2 regions of the Peribacillus frigoritolerans genome follow, and region 2 is predicted to be linked to the other one. Evidence: a T-box and tRNA genes for the amino acid it is inferred to sense, from the RefSeq annotation. Region 2 holds a T-box; the other holds one or more tRNA genes.

Region 1 (7,561 bases), 170 kb from region 2:
AGGTAATAACCAAAGAATAATTGGCGTAAATGGGTATTTAGGAAGCTTTGTGAATTAAAACATACTCTCAAAAAGTATGACCTCAAGTCACTAAATGGACTGTCTGCAATCACAGTTCCCACACACTCTTCCTCCGCTGCTGCTAATAATGCAGTAGCACCACCCATAGAAAACCTATTAACCCAATCAACAGCACCTTGCATATCATTTTTTTCATAATAACCCAAAGTGGTCATATTACCCTCTGAATTTACCCAAGCCCTAAAATCAAAAAGCAAGCAACTAACCTCCTCGCCAATTAGAAATTTTACTAATTCCAACGCATTAGCCCTAGGTTCTACTCTATTTGCCAAGTATCCATAGCCAAAAATCAAGACCATTTTCTACTTTTGAATTCTATATCTTCAAATTCCATTAAATAATCACTAGGATAACTATTTACAGGTTTCGCATTCGGATGTATCAATTTTCACCCAACAAATAAAGAAACCAAAACTATAAGAACCACTACGATAATAAAGCCCAAAATTAAATATCCCAAAACTACCCACTTCCTATTTATTTAAACTATTTTACCAGTTATTTCACATCTCAAGATTTTTTTTTAGAAACGCCAATCACCAAAAAAGAAACCCCCAAAAAAACATTTAAGGTATACAATAAAACGTGCAACTTAAATTCTAATTATTGTACAATTAAAAAAATCAAAATGTTCCTCACCATTAATTTCAACATAGTCTGGAGTTAGATCGTCCACATAAAAAGACACGCCAAAGGAGGTGAAGTTACAAATTCGCAATGGAGTAAAGTTTGGTAGAAGGAAAATCGAATTGACTGACACATTTCCATCTGTCTATCAAGAATGGAAACAACAGAAGAGTAAAGGAAACACGAAAGGATTTGTTGCTTGTAATGCACGTGCAACAAACGAATTTAAAGAAAAGGAATCGCTTGCTTATGTGGTGAATCGCTTCATGAATCCGCATGAAAAGAAATTCTTTAGTGTACGTGGCATAGAGGTGAATGAAGATATGTATGCATTATCTGAATTGATTCAGTGGATATGGAGAAGCAGAATCAGGAAAGGTAAAGCTATTAACCTTTACATTCCAAGTAAACGTATGCGGTCAATATTAGAAGAATATTTATTGAATGATATGTAAAGTTATTGACCAACTGTATCTCCAGCAGTTGGTCACAATTAACTAATATTTCTGCATTAATTTAAAATATTAGTTAGGGTAAATTAAAGGTATGATTTCGTTTAGTTTTATTCTCTCCTTGTCTAATTCCTTTGTTAGAGTAGACAAATATGCGTCTAACATAAATCTATTCAACATCATGTCATTTAAATCAATTAATTTTTCTGGAAGTTTTCCTTTACGTGTTCTTCAGTAACACTGGAAGGTTTAAGTACAGTTAAGTCTATACCCTGTTCAGATTAGTGAGTTAGAAAAACTGAAATTTCATTACGATAATACTTGATGGTGTACGGTCTCAAATTGCGTATATCACAATCTCTTTCAAACAGTTCTCATGCATCTTTGAACGATTGGACGTACGATTGCTTTTTTTGACGAACAATAGAAAGTTCAGCTTCACTTAAACCATTTTTCCGCCTAGCCATTACAGTAATCACCCCTATCTATGCACACGATTAGTTCACACGATTAGAAGATATTTAGTAAAGACCATTTCTCAAAAAATAAACACAAAAAAACCGTTAGCCACTACTGTGAGAAACGGTTTAAATTGCGGTACTTATTCACTATTAAATTACTGATATAAGCACCATGTTTCGACTTCTTTTGATACCGGTGGCCGGGGTCGAACCGGCACTCCAGAGGAACACGATTTTGAGTCGTGCGCGTCTGCCAATTCCGCCACACCGGCATGTATGTCAATGTTTACAGTAGTTTTAGTCAATGCTAATTATGTAATTGTCCATACGATTATTAAATACCTTTGATATGAATTTATCAAAATTCCAAACTAATGTCAATAATCAGTATTTATATATTAACCTTATTAATGAAAGCCTTGCAGGATAGATTCGAACTCCCGACCGACGCCTTAGAAGGGCGTTGCTCTACCCACTGAGCTACCTTATATATTGCTGTTTTTCTTCCATTCAGTGTAACGGTCACTTTACGAACTTAGACCGTCTGACTGTTTTTAGTATAATCAATTGAGTTAATCCTGGAAATACATAGGTATTATTAAAGAATGATAAGTTTTAGTTGTGCAGACATTCCTTTAGAAAACCTATACACAATCTCACGGTGATATTGTTAGTCTAACTTGCGTATAAAGATAAAGTCATATGGAATTAATCAACGTTACTTCTACTCCTTTGAAAATGACATGGAAAGTACTTTTCTATTGATACAATAAAAAAGACACCCACTAATTAGGATGTCTTTCTACAACTATTGCACTTGTTCTTGTAGTACTTCTTTCAGTAATTCAACTGAACTTTCTTCACTTGGGTTATTTGTTCCAAGCTCGCCTTGGAAAGCTTTTGACAATATTGATTGCCTCAGTGCATCCAGATTTCCCTCTAGTTTACACAGATTATTAGCTCTTTGCTCAATTTCTAAATTTTTTTCAATGATATTAACTATATTTTGTTGAATTTCAATTGGCGCAATAGGTAAGCGTAATTTTCTTAATGTACTTATATTTATTCTTGGGGATGTGGTTTGGGATATATTTGAGAACACCTGTCTAAGCATTATTGGTGAATTTAGTAAGTAAACAAAGTACTTAGGTAATGCTTTTACTTTATTAGGTCTAAAAAGCACTACTCTTTGCGCTAAACATACTATTTCATCTTCAATTATTCCTGCATTCCCAATGGTACCTTCTCTACAATAAATGATATCTCCCTTTTGTGGTTGTGTATTTCTAGTACGTTCTAGATAATCCTTTTCAGAAACTCTTCTTGCTTTAGAGATATCAATTTTGCCGAAATGCACATCAGAAGTTCTGATTGCTGGATACTGTCCGTCTTCAATATATTTTGGTGTTGAGTGTGGGCAATCAGAAATAAGTTCACAAACATCTTCTAGACTCATCCAATTCCAATTAGATGGAATAAAATAATTCATTCCATCCAATTCTTTCAAGTCTATTTCCTGTCCATTGAATTCCCCACGAAACGCTTTATCTAAAATAGCATTTCGCCGAGGTTCAAACGAGTCCTTCGCTTCTTCAATCAATTGCTTCGCTTCATCAATTTTACTTAAAAGCCGTTCTATCTTTTCCACAATACGTTTTTGTTCACTGAGAGGAGGAAGAGGAAAAGAAATATCTTCTATATTTTTTTTTGAAATTTGTTTAAATGTAGTTCCTGTACTTATCTTACTCAAATACGACTGTATAGTTTCAATATAAAACCTCAATAATTTTGTTTCAATTTTTCCCGACTTTATTCCTGCTACACCTCGTCCAAGACAATATTGACCATCTGCAATATTTGTTTTCCCAATAGTTGCTCTTATGGAGATAATTAAATCATCCTCACTAGATAATTTTGTTGCTTTTTTAGTATATCTACTAACTTTAGGAAAGTCTTTACCCATATCTGCTGGCCCACCTATAAGAGGTGTATAACTTGAATCATCAGTAGTAAATTCTCCTTTAGGTGATTGCCCCATATTAATTTCAAACAAAGACTTTAGGTTTGTCCATACCCAATTCTTTGGCACTTTATAAGGCTGCTCATCCTTTGGAACTAACGCTTCTTCAAATAACTCTTCTACTGTCTTCTTTTGCTTAACCATTAGTTATTCACCTTAACTTCTTCTGGCTCATGGAGTTCTACTACAACTTCATTTAATAAGTCCATCGCTTGTTTTAGCTTTACAATTGCCGCTTCGGCTGATTCTATTGGGTCTGGCAAATTATCATATGAAGATAATGATTCGTCAGCAATTAGTCCAATATCTAGACTATCATTCTTCTTAGCGATTTCTTCTCTAATGAACTTGTTCCAACGCTCGTCTTCCACTTTAGAGCGGTCTTCCGCAACATAGGCTTTCATGAAGTTTTCGAAATGAGCCATTGTTAACTGATTCCGTTTACCAAATGAAGACATATTTGTTCTGAGGTCATATACCCAAACACCTTTTGTATTTCCCTGGTCTGTCTTTTCTCTTGTAAAAAACAAGACATTTGTTTTAACACCTTGTGCATAGAAGATTCCTGTTGGTAAGCGTAGTATTGTGTGTAAATTACATTTATTCATTAAATCTCGACGAATTTGCGCGCCAATTCCGCCTTCAAATAAGACGTTATCTGGTACTACCACTGCTGCGCGCCCTGTACCGTCTGTTAAAAGAGAGTTGTAAATAAGCTGTAAGAAGTTTAATTGTTTATTTGATGTTTCAAATGTTAAATCGTCACGTGTTGCACGTTCGCCACCTTTTTTCGTACCAAATGGCGGATTTGTTAAAACAACATTGAAGTTTTTCATCCATTTTCCATTTGTTGATAACGTATCACCTTGCTCTAAACGTCCTTCCATATCATGCAGCAATGCATTCATTAATGCTAAACGATGTGTATCTTTAACAAGCTCCATCCCCGTAAAGGCTTCTTTCTTCTGGAATTCCGCTTCTTCTGGTGAAAGGTCAAAATAATTATCTGTTTTTTCCTTTAAATAATGGTCAGCTGCAATCATAAAGCCTAATGTCCCTGCTGCTGGGTCATTACAACGCTCGCCTACTTTTGGGTCAATTAGTTGAACCATTACATCAATTAATACACGCGGAGTAAAGTATTGTCCTGCTCCTGATTTTTTCTCACTGGCATTTTTCTCGAGTAATCCCTCATAAAGATTTCCTAATCCTTCTTCTTTGGCATTGTACCAATCTAAATCATCAATTGATTTAATAATCTTTTCAAGATTTTTTGGCTCATCAATACTAGTAGAAGCACCATTATATATCATACGCAATCTTTCATTTTCAATATCTTCACTACCTAAATCAAGTAGTAGTTGACGATAAAATCGATTTAATTCGATTCCTTCTTTACTAACTAGGTCGCTCCAACGCTTCCCTTCTGGAATAATGGATTCGGTTTCTTGTTCTTGCATCATTTTCAAGAAAAGTAGATATGTTAATTCAGTCACATACTCATGATATGTAATACCGTCATCTCTTAATACTGTCGCTAAATTCCAAAGCTTCGAAACAATCTCTGCGTTATTCATTATGCTCCTCCTAATGTCTGTTCATCTATGTTATTATACCTGAGTTTCGTTACGTTCTCGATAGTAAAAGGGAATCCACAGAAATAGACTCCCTTTTTGATTAATCAATTATTCGTTTATCTGTCAAAATAGCATAAATGTAAGAAGGTGCTCGCAAATGTTGAATTGGTACTGTATTACTTAACGGCAAGTAAGGTACAGCTTTTTCAAATTCAGATTTTGCTACGAGTTGATTCGTTGTCGTTAATTTAATCGATGTTCCTACAACTGTATACACAAACTGTTTTCCTCGAATTTGCTTAAATATATTCCCTTCATTTTCAACAATACGTTGCCATACTTCTTCAATCATCTTCTCACCTCATTAACTTACATACAAGTTATCATTAATCGCATATACAATCTTATCAATCTCGTCACCAAATTCACGTTTTAGCACGTTATAACCACCGCTACTTTTAAAAGGCTCTTCTGAAAATGCTTCTACTGGTGTGGGTGCTAAAACAGGCACTTGTAGCAACTGCTTTTCAATACGCTCTAGCCATTTACGTTGTCTTAGTGTCCAATCGTGTAATGCATAAACTTTTTGCATCGCGTTTTTCACGCGTGTTTCATGGTCAACCAAAGCTTCCCCTAATGCAGCTTGACGAATAAAACTAATAATATCCGCAGCAATTTCTTCATTCTTCGCTTGCTTCCAAGCAGATTGTAAATGTGATTGTTTGAAACCTTTTGTATCTAAATGAGTTACAAGCTCTCGTAAATCTTTACGTGTTAAGTCTTTTGGTCTTGTGCATATTAATTGAAGTGCTGGGATTACATTCATGTTATCTCGAATATATTGGACAAAACCGTCTAAATAGTCTGCTGGCTTTTCGTTTCCTTCTCCATATCCACGGGTTACATCCTTTACCTCATCTTCATGCTTTGAAATAATTTGAAGCTCTTTAGGTGTCTGATATGATGCGACATATTCAAACAAAATACTATTTGTTTGAGCTTGTTCTGGTCGATAGTGTTGAATTTCTTGCGCCCATTCATCAAGTGATACACCGTTTGATAATTCTTCAAAGCGACGTTGCCCCGCATCATCTATTTTTTGCTTCTTGCGCTGAATTTTCGCAACGAGCTGATTACGGAAATGCTCTGCTTCATCTTCTGTCTCTGCTTGCGTAAATGATTCATGTAAATCAGTAATCGTGAAATGTTGCTGCTTCACAACAGGCTTCATATCTGTATATTTTTGTAGTTGATTGTAAATACCAACTGCATCATAAACTCGGAAATGTGTTTTTCCGATGTCAGGACATAAACGTGTTGCACGACCTAGCATTTGGTCATATAAAATACGTGACTTTATACGACGTAAAAAAACCAAGTTTGTAATGGCAGGCACATCTATTCCTGTAGTGAGCAAATCAACTGTTACAACGATATTTGGTAAACGCTCATTTTTAAAGCGCTTAATCATTTCATTTGGATTATAAATAGAACCTGTAATTTTTACAATCCCATCGTCTGATACTACATCACCGCGATTCGCAAATGCTTCTTTTAGTATACGTACTACTAAATCCGCATGTTGATTCGTTGCAGCGAAGATAAGCGTTTTTTCTCGACTTTCTGGGTCAATATAGTCGGTTAATCTATTTAAGACTGCACGATTAAATTGTTCAGTAATGACTTGTCTATTAAAGTGCTCGACATTGAATTTCAACTCATCTTCTAAGCGTTCGAGAATCACTTCGCCTTGCTCAGGGTCATACACTTCAACTTCCTCGCCTTTTTTAAATGAAATCCCACTTTTAGCTAACTCTGATTCAAATAAATATGGCGGCTCATGGTCTACTAAATAACCATCCAATACCGCTTCTGTATAAGAATATTTATAAATCGGCATACCGAAAATATCCGTTGTATGAAGTGCTGGTGTAGCTGTTAGTCCTAGAACTGCTGCATCAAAATAGTCAATGACACGACGATATTGGCTCACATAGTCATTTTGATTTTGGAATAACAGCTCATCATCTGACATTTCGCGGTCACTTGTATAACCTCTATGTGCTTCATCGACAATGATAAAATCATATTGTCCTACAGAAGGCAACTTTTCCCCATCATTATAAAATAAGCGTTTGACCATTCCTTGTACTGTCGCAATCTGTACCTTTGTTTCAACATCTGGTGTCATTTCTTCAAGCGACTTTACATCATAAATACTAGCAAATGATAAACCTTCAAATTTCGTATCCTTTAGCGAGTCAATTGCTTGCTGTCCAAGTGAATTACGGTCAACTAAAAATAAAATGCGTCGACATTTTTTCGCTTTAATAAGTCGATACA
Region 2 (7,561 bases):
TTTTAGCTGAACCAGTCAGTTTTGTTTGCGTATCCATCACAAGATTGACTTTAGCTTGTAAATCCACTGCACTAATTGCACTGTACGCATTCAGCCTTCCATATCCAGATACTAAATCTTTTCCGACAGGCAGTTCTACTTCTGGTATTATGATTTCTCCATCTTCAGGTTGATAGTCCTCATAAGGGTCTTTTACATTATCTTCTTCTTCAAAAGCGACATATTCCGATGTCTCATGCAGGATTTCCCTTATCTCATTCACTTTCAACCCAGGGTTTCCGGATAATAACAAAGCTGTAGCTGCCGCAACATGGGGAGCTGCCATTGATGTACCATCCATGTAGGTAACATTCCCATTAGGCACAAGGCTCGGGATTCCTGTCCCTGGAGCGACCATGTCCAATTTCGATCCATAATTGGAATAATCGGATACTAAATCAAGGGCATTGGTTGCGCCAACGGATATGGCGTATTTAGATGATGCAGGATAAGAAAGACCCTCCATCCCATCATTACCGCTTGCTACGACAACCATTACATTCTTGGCGGCTGCATCTTTCAAGGCGTGTTCAATCGTCCTGCTATATTCTCCGCCCAAGCTAAGGTTTATCACCTTTGCTCCATGTTCCACGGCATATTTAATGCCTAGTGCAATTTTCTCATTATCTCCATATCCTGAAGAGTCCAAGACCTTTACAGGCAAGATTTTAGCTACTGGATTGATTCCTTGCATGGAATAACCATTATCTGCTTTTGCAGCGATGATTCCGGATACATGTGTACCATGGCCATTGTCATCGATTGCTTTTTCTTTCTTATCAATGAAATTCTTACCATCCTTCATTTCAACAATACCTTGTAAATCCGCCAGTGAATCATCGACACCTGTGTCGATAACCGCTACCAATGTATCTTTTAAATTACGTTTCTTAATAAGGTTCTGCAGTTTTTCGTTATCAATGTCCGCTCCCTTTATGCCTTCATCGCCCCCGGCGTTATTTAAAGACCATTGATACGGTGATTGTATGTCGGCAGAAAGTGCTTTGTACGTTTTTACCGGTTCGATATATTCCACTTCTGGAAGTTTTTCGATACCGGATAGAGCAGCAGACGCCTTCGTGTTGGCTTCGTTCTCTAACTCAACGACGTACATATCATCATACATTGGCTCTTGCTTCTCGGGAGTCGACAATGTTCCATATCCTTTTACCTTGGATTGGACGGAGCTTAATGACTTCCCAGGTTTAAGTTTGACGATATATTTGTTCTTTACATTTTTCGAAGCAGGAAGCTCGATTCCCGCTTTGCTTGCGATATCGACGATTCTCTTACCTTCAAGCTTATCAAGATTGATTTTCTTTGCAATGGCTTCCATATCTTTTTTCAACCCGGCTGGAGCGACGCCTGCCGACTTAGTGAACAAAGCTTTGATCGCTTCTTGCTGATCAGTGCTAATGACTGCCGTACTGCTTGCTCCATTTTCATTAAGATCCTCAATAAGGGGCTTAATCTCAACTAAGTGATTATAAACGGCTTCCCTTGCCGTTTTATTACCAGCAAGATGTAGAGCCAGGAATGGCGAAGCTTTATAATATAAAGAGGAAAGGGTGCGTCCCTCAGACGATTTCGTGAGAACTTCATCTCTAAACACGCGGAGTGTTTTCAACATGGATTCTCCCGTTTTCTTATCGTTTACACTCAGTTCAACCGGGCAAGATTCAAGCTCTTCCCCTTCGTCCCCGGCAGATGGCGGCAATGTCACTGAATGAGCATTGATGGAGTATTCAGCTACATTTTTTGCATCCGGGATGGGATTTCCCTCATCATCCGTATCGCCGAAATATTCAACTTTAACATAATATGTTCCTTCCCAAGCATATGGGAAATCGACTACAGCTTTTTCATCAGGATAAGAAGAGACAATATAATTGCTCTCATCCTTTTCTGCTTTTTCTTTATCTTGATATACGGAGATATTCAAGATTTTGTCCGAATTGACTTCAAACTCAATATGGGAGAACTTTTGTACTTCTTCTGTTGTGGGACTGAGTTGGTACCATTGGACATCCGGTTTTTCAAACTTTCCATCCAGAGTGTCCCCATTTTTTATCGTTTTTACATTTTCAATAGGCGTTGCAGCTGCAGCTTGAGAATTTAGCGGAACCATCAAGCTGAATATCAGTGTAAAAATAAGTACACACGCCGTAATTCGACTCACATTCTTAAATTTCACGGTTTCCCCTCCAATAATTGGTTAAAAAATAACAGTACTATACCAAACTATCACACTGTAAAATTTTATCAACCAATTTTTTCCCTTTTTTATGTCAAATGCTTGATATATATGGCCATAGAGCTGAAAAATGATTCTCATGAACCAATTAAGCAAGATATTTGCGTTCCGATGGTCCTCTCATGACGATTGTAGATGTCCAATTGGTAGATTGATCGCTAATAGATTTAAATCGGTGAGAATCCTAATATGACCTAATCCCTATGTTCTGCCTGCCCACGAAAAAAAAGCTGCCCAGCAGTAAAAATATGCGGGACAGCTTCCAATCGATTTATTTAGTTTGCGACGATATTGACTAATTTGCCTGGTACGGCAATCACTTTACGAATGGTTTTCCCATCGATTTGTTCTTTGATGGAATCATCACCCATCGCGATTTCTTCCAGTTTTTCTCTCGTAGTGTCAGTCGGCACCATTAATTTCGCTTTGACTTTTCCGTTGATTTGGATGACGATTTCGACTTCGTTATCCACTAACTTCGCTTCGTCGAAAGCCGGCCATGTTCCGTACGTGATGCTCTCGGAATGGCCCAGTTTAGACCAAAGCTCCTCGGCGATGTGCGGTGCAACCGGTGCAAGCAGCTTTACGAAGCCTTCGATATATACTTTAGGAAGCGATTCCGCTTTATACGCATCATTAATGAATACCATCAATTGTGATATCGCCGTATTGAATTTCAATTCCTCATAGTTCTCGGTCACTTTTTTAACCGTTTGATGATAGACTTTTTCAAGCTTGCCCGTGTCATCCGTTTCGGTCATCTTATCTGTGATCGTACCGTCATCGTTGACTAATAAACGCCAGATGCGGTCAAGGAATCGGCGGGAACCGTCCAATCCGTTTGTGGACCAGGCAATCGAAGCATCCAATGGCCCCATGAACATTTCGTACATGCGAAGTGTATCGGCACCATGGCTTTCAACGATATCATCCGGGTTCACGACATTCCCTTTTGATTTACTCATTTTTTCATTATTCTCGCCAAGGATCATTCCTTGGTTAAATAGGTTTTGGAATGGCTCTTTCGTTGGCACGACACCGATATCGTACAGGAATTTATGCCAGAAACGAGCGTAAAGCAAGTGAAGCACCGCATGCTCAGCGCCGCCAATATAAATGTCGACCGGCATCCATTCTTTTAATTTTTCAGGATCTGCAAGTGCTTCCTTGTTGTCCGGATCGATATAACGAAGGAAGTACCAGCTGCTGCCTGCCCACTGTGGCATCGTGTTTGTCTCACGGCGTCCTTTTCGTCCATTTTCATCCGTTACATTCACCCATTCCGATATGTTAGCAAGTGGTGATTCGCCTGTACCTGAAGGCTTGATATCCGTAGCTTTCGGTAAAATCAATGGAAGATCTTCTTCCTTCACTGCAGACATCGTGCCGTCTTCCCAATGAATGATTGGAATCGGTTCACCCCAGTAACGCTGACGGCTGAATAACCAGTCGCGAAGACGGTATGTTATTTTCTTCGTACCGATTTCTTTTTCTTCCAGCCATTTGATCATGGTCGAAATGCCTTCTTCTTTATTCAATCCATCAAGGAATTCCGAATTCACATGAAGACCATCGCCTGTATATGCTTCACTTGTCACATCTCCGCCAGCTACGACTTCCTTGATCGGCAAGTCGAACTTGACTGCAAATTCATAATCACGCTCATCATGGGCAGGAACGGCCATGATTGCACCTGTTCCATAGCTGATCAACACGTAATCGGCAATCCAGATCGGCATTTTTTCGCCATTTACCGGGTTAATGGCATAAGCCCCCGTGAACACGCCTGATTTATCCTTGGCCAAGTCTGTTCTTTCCAAATCGCTTTTATGTTTCACTTCATCTAAATAGGCTTCAACCGCAGCTCTTTGATCAGCCGACGTAATCTTATCTACAAACTGATGTTCAGGTGCCAATACTGCATATGTTGCACCGAATAACGTATCCGGACGAGTCGTGAACACCGTGAATGTATCATCAAAGCCATCAATATTGAATGTAACCTCCGCTCCCTCGGAACGGCCAATCCAGTTACGCTGCATATCCTTGATGTTTTCCGGCCAATCCACATCGTTCAAATCGTCGATCAAGCGGTCTGCATACGCAGTGATACGAAGCATCCACTGTTTCATCGGGCGGCGCTCAACCGGATGACCTCCACGCTCACTTTTCCCATCGATGACTTCTTCATTAGCCAATACCGTGCCAAGTGCCGGACACCAGTTAACGGCAACTTCATCAATATATGCAAGGCCCTTTTCATATAATTTCAAGAAGATCCACTGCGTCCATTTGTAATAGTCGGGATCTGTCGTGTTTATTTCGCGATCCCAGTCATAAGAAAAACCTAGGGCTTTGATTTGGCGGCGGAACGTGTTGATGTTGTGCTCCGTGAATTCGGCTGGATCATTGCCCGTATCGATCGCATATTGCTCTGCCGGAAGTCCAAAAGCGTCCCAGCCGATCGGATGCAATACATTATACCCCTGCGCCCGTTTCATCCGTGCCAGGATATCGCTTGCCGTATAACCTTCCGGGTGCCCCACATGAAGACCTGCCCCTGAAGGATATGGGAACATATCCAGCGCGTAGAATTTACGTTTGCCGCTTTCTTCACCTGTCTTGAATGTCTTATTGCCTTCCCAATACTTTTGCCATTTCGTTTCTATGCTCCTATGGTCAAAACTCATATGATTTCCTCCTAATTTCCGTATAAAAAACAATAAAAAACCCCTCATCCCAAAATAGGGACGAGAGGATTATGTATATCTTCCCGCGGTACCACCCACATTGGCGATAGCTAAAATCCGCCCAGCTTAAAATATCCGTAACATGGATTAAAACGCCAGGCATTACTTTTCACCTTCACACCCGGGACTCCAAGGCGAGTTCACGACCATCCCAGGTTGACTTGCACCACCCGTCAACTCTCTTTACTGGTTTAAACCGTTACTATTCCTCATCATAGTCTTTATGAGAATATTGGATTTTATTACATTCTAGTCAATTTCAACGATAATTGCAATAGCCGTACATAAACATTATCGACAGGTTTTTCTTTATATATGCGAATTCAAGAAAAATCGTGCAAAAAAGGGAGCTATTCATTCATAGCTCCCTTGCTTCCATTTAATGTCGCAGTAAAGTCATTTCATTCCTCAATTGATTCAACTGCTGCTTCATCCGCGAAAGCATTTCCCGTTGCTGGTCATTCGAACTGGCATACAATCGTTCCATATCCGTCAAAGCCTCTTCGATATACCTTTGCGAATTTTGAAATTGTTCATCATCATAATGCTCCTGCCGTGAGGCCTCGTTGAATTCAAACTCTGCAAAATGGAGAGCACCTTCACATTGCTCTAAAAAATGATCGACGGATTGTCTGGTTGCCATTTCAAACCCTCTCCTTCGAATCTCATTTGGATGATTCGGAATCATCTTGTCTAGTTTGAGCAAATAACGGGTGGATTATCATTTTTTTTGAGCAATCAACCTTTATCCCAAAACTTTTCACCTTGATGGGAAATGAATTGCTCAATCCATTCGGCAAAACCCATGTGGAGTTTCTCGCCTTCTTCAAAATCATCGATATGGCCTTTTACCATTAAATACTCCTTATCGCCTTTAGCGACGGCTTCCCCATCAATGACGATATTATCTTGATAAATGCAGGCCACTTTATAGCATCCCTCGTAGGAATTTTCATATGTGTAATTAATAATATCATCCAGGCTGTATAAATCATTTTCCCCGCCCGATTCTCGTGTTTCGAACAGACGGCATCCATTGGTTATTTTTAAAAACTCCTTATAATCCTCGGGCAGAAGCAGTCCGGTTTTCTTTTCAAAGGAATGAATTTGTTCATCCGAAGCAGGTGAATTGAAGGTGCAAGTGGCTTTGTATATGAATCCATCTTCATTTTCTTCGATCACCTGATTATTTTCGGCTAATTTCTTTTTCATTTGATTAATCGCTTCTTCAACTTGACCGGTCATGTCCATCAGCTCCCGATTGGATATAGTCATTCAAAGATATACTGGAAATAGCAGCAAAATGTTTAGCCCTCAAGTATACAGTATACGCTTATTTTTCAAAAAAAGACCTAGCTGCGAGAATGTTGTATAATATATGTTGCGATTTAATTTATTTAGGAGGTTGCTGATTTGAATCAGGCAAACCCGTTTATATATGCAACGGATAACAAACGATATCATACATGGAATTACCACCTGAGGGAACATTTTGGACATAAGGTTTTTAAAGTTGCCCTGGATGGCGGCTTTGACTGCCCGAACCGTGATGGCACCGTCGCACATGGCGGCTGTACCTTCTGCAGTGCCTCAGGCTCTGGTGACTTTGCGGGCAACAGGGTTGAACCCCTCGACGTCCAGTTTAAGAAGATCAGCGAACGGATGCATCACAAATGGAAAGATGGAAAATATATGGCCTATTTCCAAGCGTTCACGAATACGCATGCCCCAGTGGAAGAACTTCGCGAGAAATATGAAAGTGTATTGACCCAGGAGGGTGTCGTCGGTCTCTCCATTGCGACACGTCCGGATTGCCTTCCAGATGATGTAGTCGAGTATTTAGCCGAATTGAACGAACGGACCTACCTTTGGGTGGAGCTGGGTCTCCAGACAGTTCATGAAAAGACCGCGACGATGATCAACCGTGCCCATGACTTCGATAGCTACAAAGAAGGCGTCGATAAACTGCGGAAACATGGGATCCGCATATGCTCCCATATCATCAATGGCCTTCCTCAGGAAGATTACGGCATGATGCTGGAAACAGCCCGGGAAGTTGCCAAACTCGATGTGCAGGGGATAAAGATCCATTTACTTCATTTATTAAAAGGGACACCGATGGTCAAACAATACGAAAAAGGCCTGCTCGAGTTTCTTGACCGTGACGATTATGTCAGCCTGGTATGTGACCAGCTGGAAATAATCCCTCCAGAAATGATCGTTCACCGCATTACGGGTGACGGTCCGATCGATTTGATGATCGGTCCAATGTGGAGCGTCAATAAATGGGATGTCTTGAACGCCATTGATGCCGAATTGAAACGCCGTAACAGCTGGCAAGGAAAAAATCATCATACGGAGGTACAATCATGAAGCTTGACCGAATTTTGCCATTCGCCAGGATTCTGCTTGAAAAAGCGGTCCATCCCGGGGATATAACCATTGATTGCACGATGGGCAACGGTTTTGATACGGTCTTTCTTGCAGGACTTACAGGTGAAAACGGGCATGTCTATAG

The links. A T-box is a leader RNA that pairs with one kind of tRNA and senses whether it is charged. The one in region 2 lies ahead of leuS (leucine--tRNA ligase), so its partner is inferred to be a tRNA-Leu.
Region 1: it has a tRNA-Leu gene. The T-box ahead of leuS (leucine--tRNA ligase) is inferred to sense a tRNA for this amino acid. The anticodon was not compared.

Annotation. Positions count from the first base shown of each region.
Region 1 covers NZ_CP158190.1:4,741,866-4,749,426, forward strand. Annotated here, with positions in the region: gene ABOA58_RS23350 (hypothetical protein) at 1-278, opposite strand, end outside; gene ABOA58_RS23355 (hypothetical protein) at 831-1,163, shown strand; tRNA gene ABOA58_RS23360 (tRNA-Leu) at 1,813-1,893, opposite strand; gene ABOA58_RS23365 (restriction endonuclease subunit S) at 2,430-3,785, opposite strand; gene ABOA58_RS23370 (N-6 DNA methylase) at 3,785-5,218, opposite strand; gene ABOA58_RS23375 (hypothetical protein) at 5,319-5,570, opposite strand; gene hsdR (type I restriction-modification system endonuclease) at 5,583-7,561, opposite strand, start outside.
Region 2 covers NZ_CP158190.1:4,907,187-4,914,747, forward strand. Annotated here, with positions in the region: gene ABOA58_RS24210 (Ig-like domain-containing protein) at 1-2,233, opposite strand, end outside; gene leuS (leucine--tRNA ligase) at 2,569-4,983, opposite strand; T-box leader at 5,037-5,268, opposite strand; gene ABOA58_RS24220 (DUF2524 family protein) at 5,423-5,686, opposite strand; gene ABOA58_RS24225 (SMI1/KNR4 family protein) at 5,782-6,288, opposite strand; gene ABOA58_RS24230 (TIGR01212 family radical SAM protein) at 6,457-7,416, shown strand; gene ABOA58_RS24235 (class I SAM-dependent methyltransferase) at 7,413-7,561, shown strand, end outside.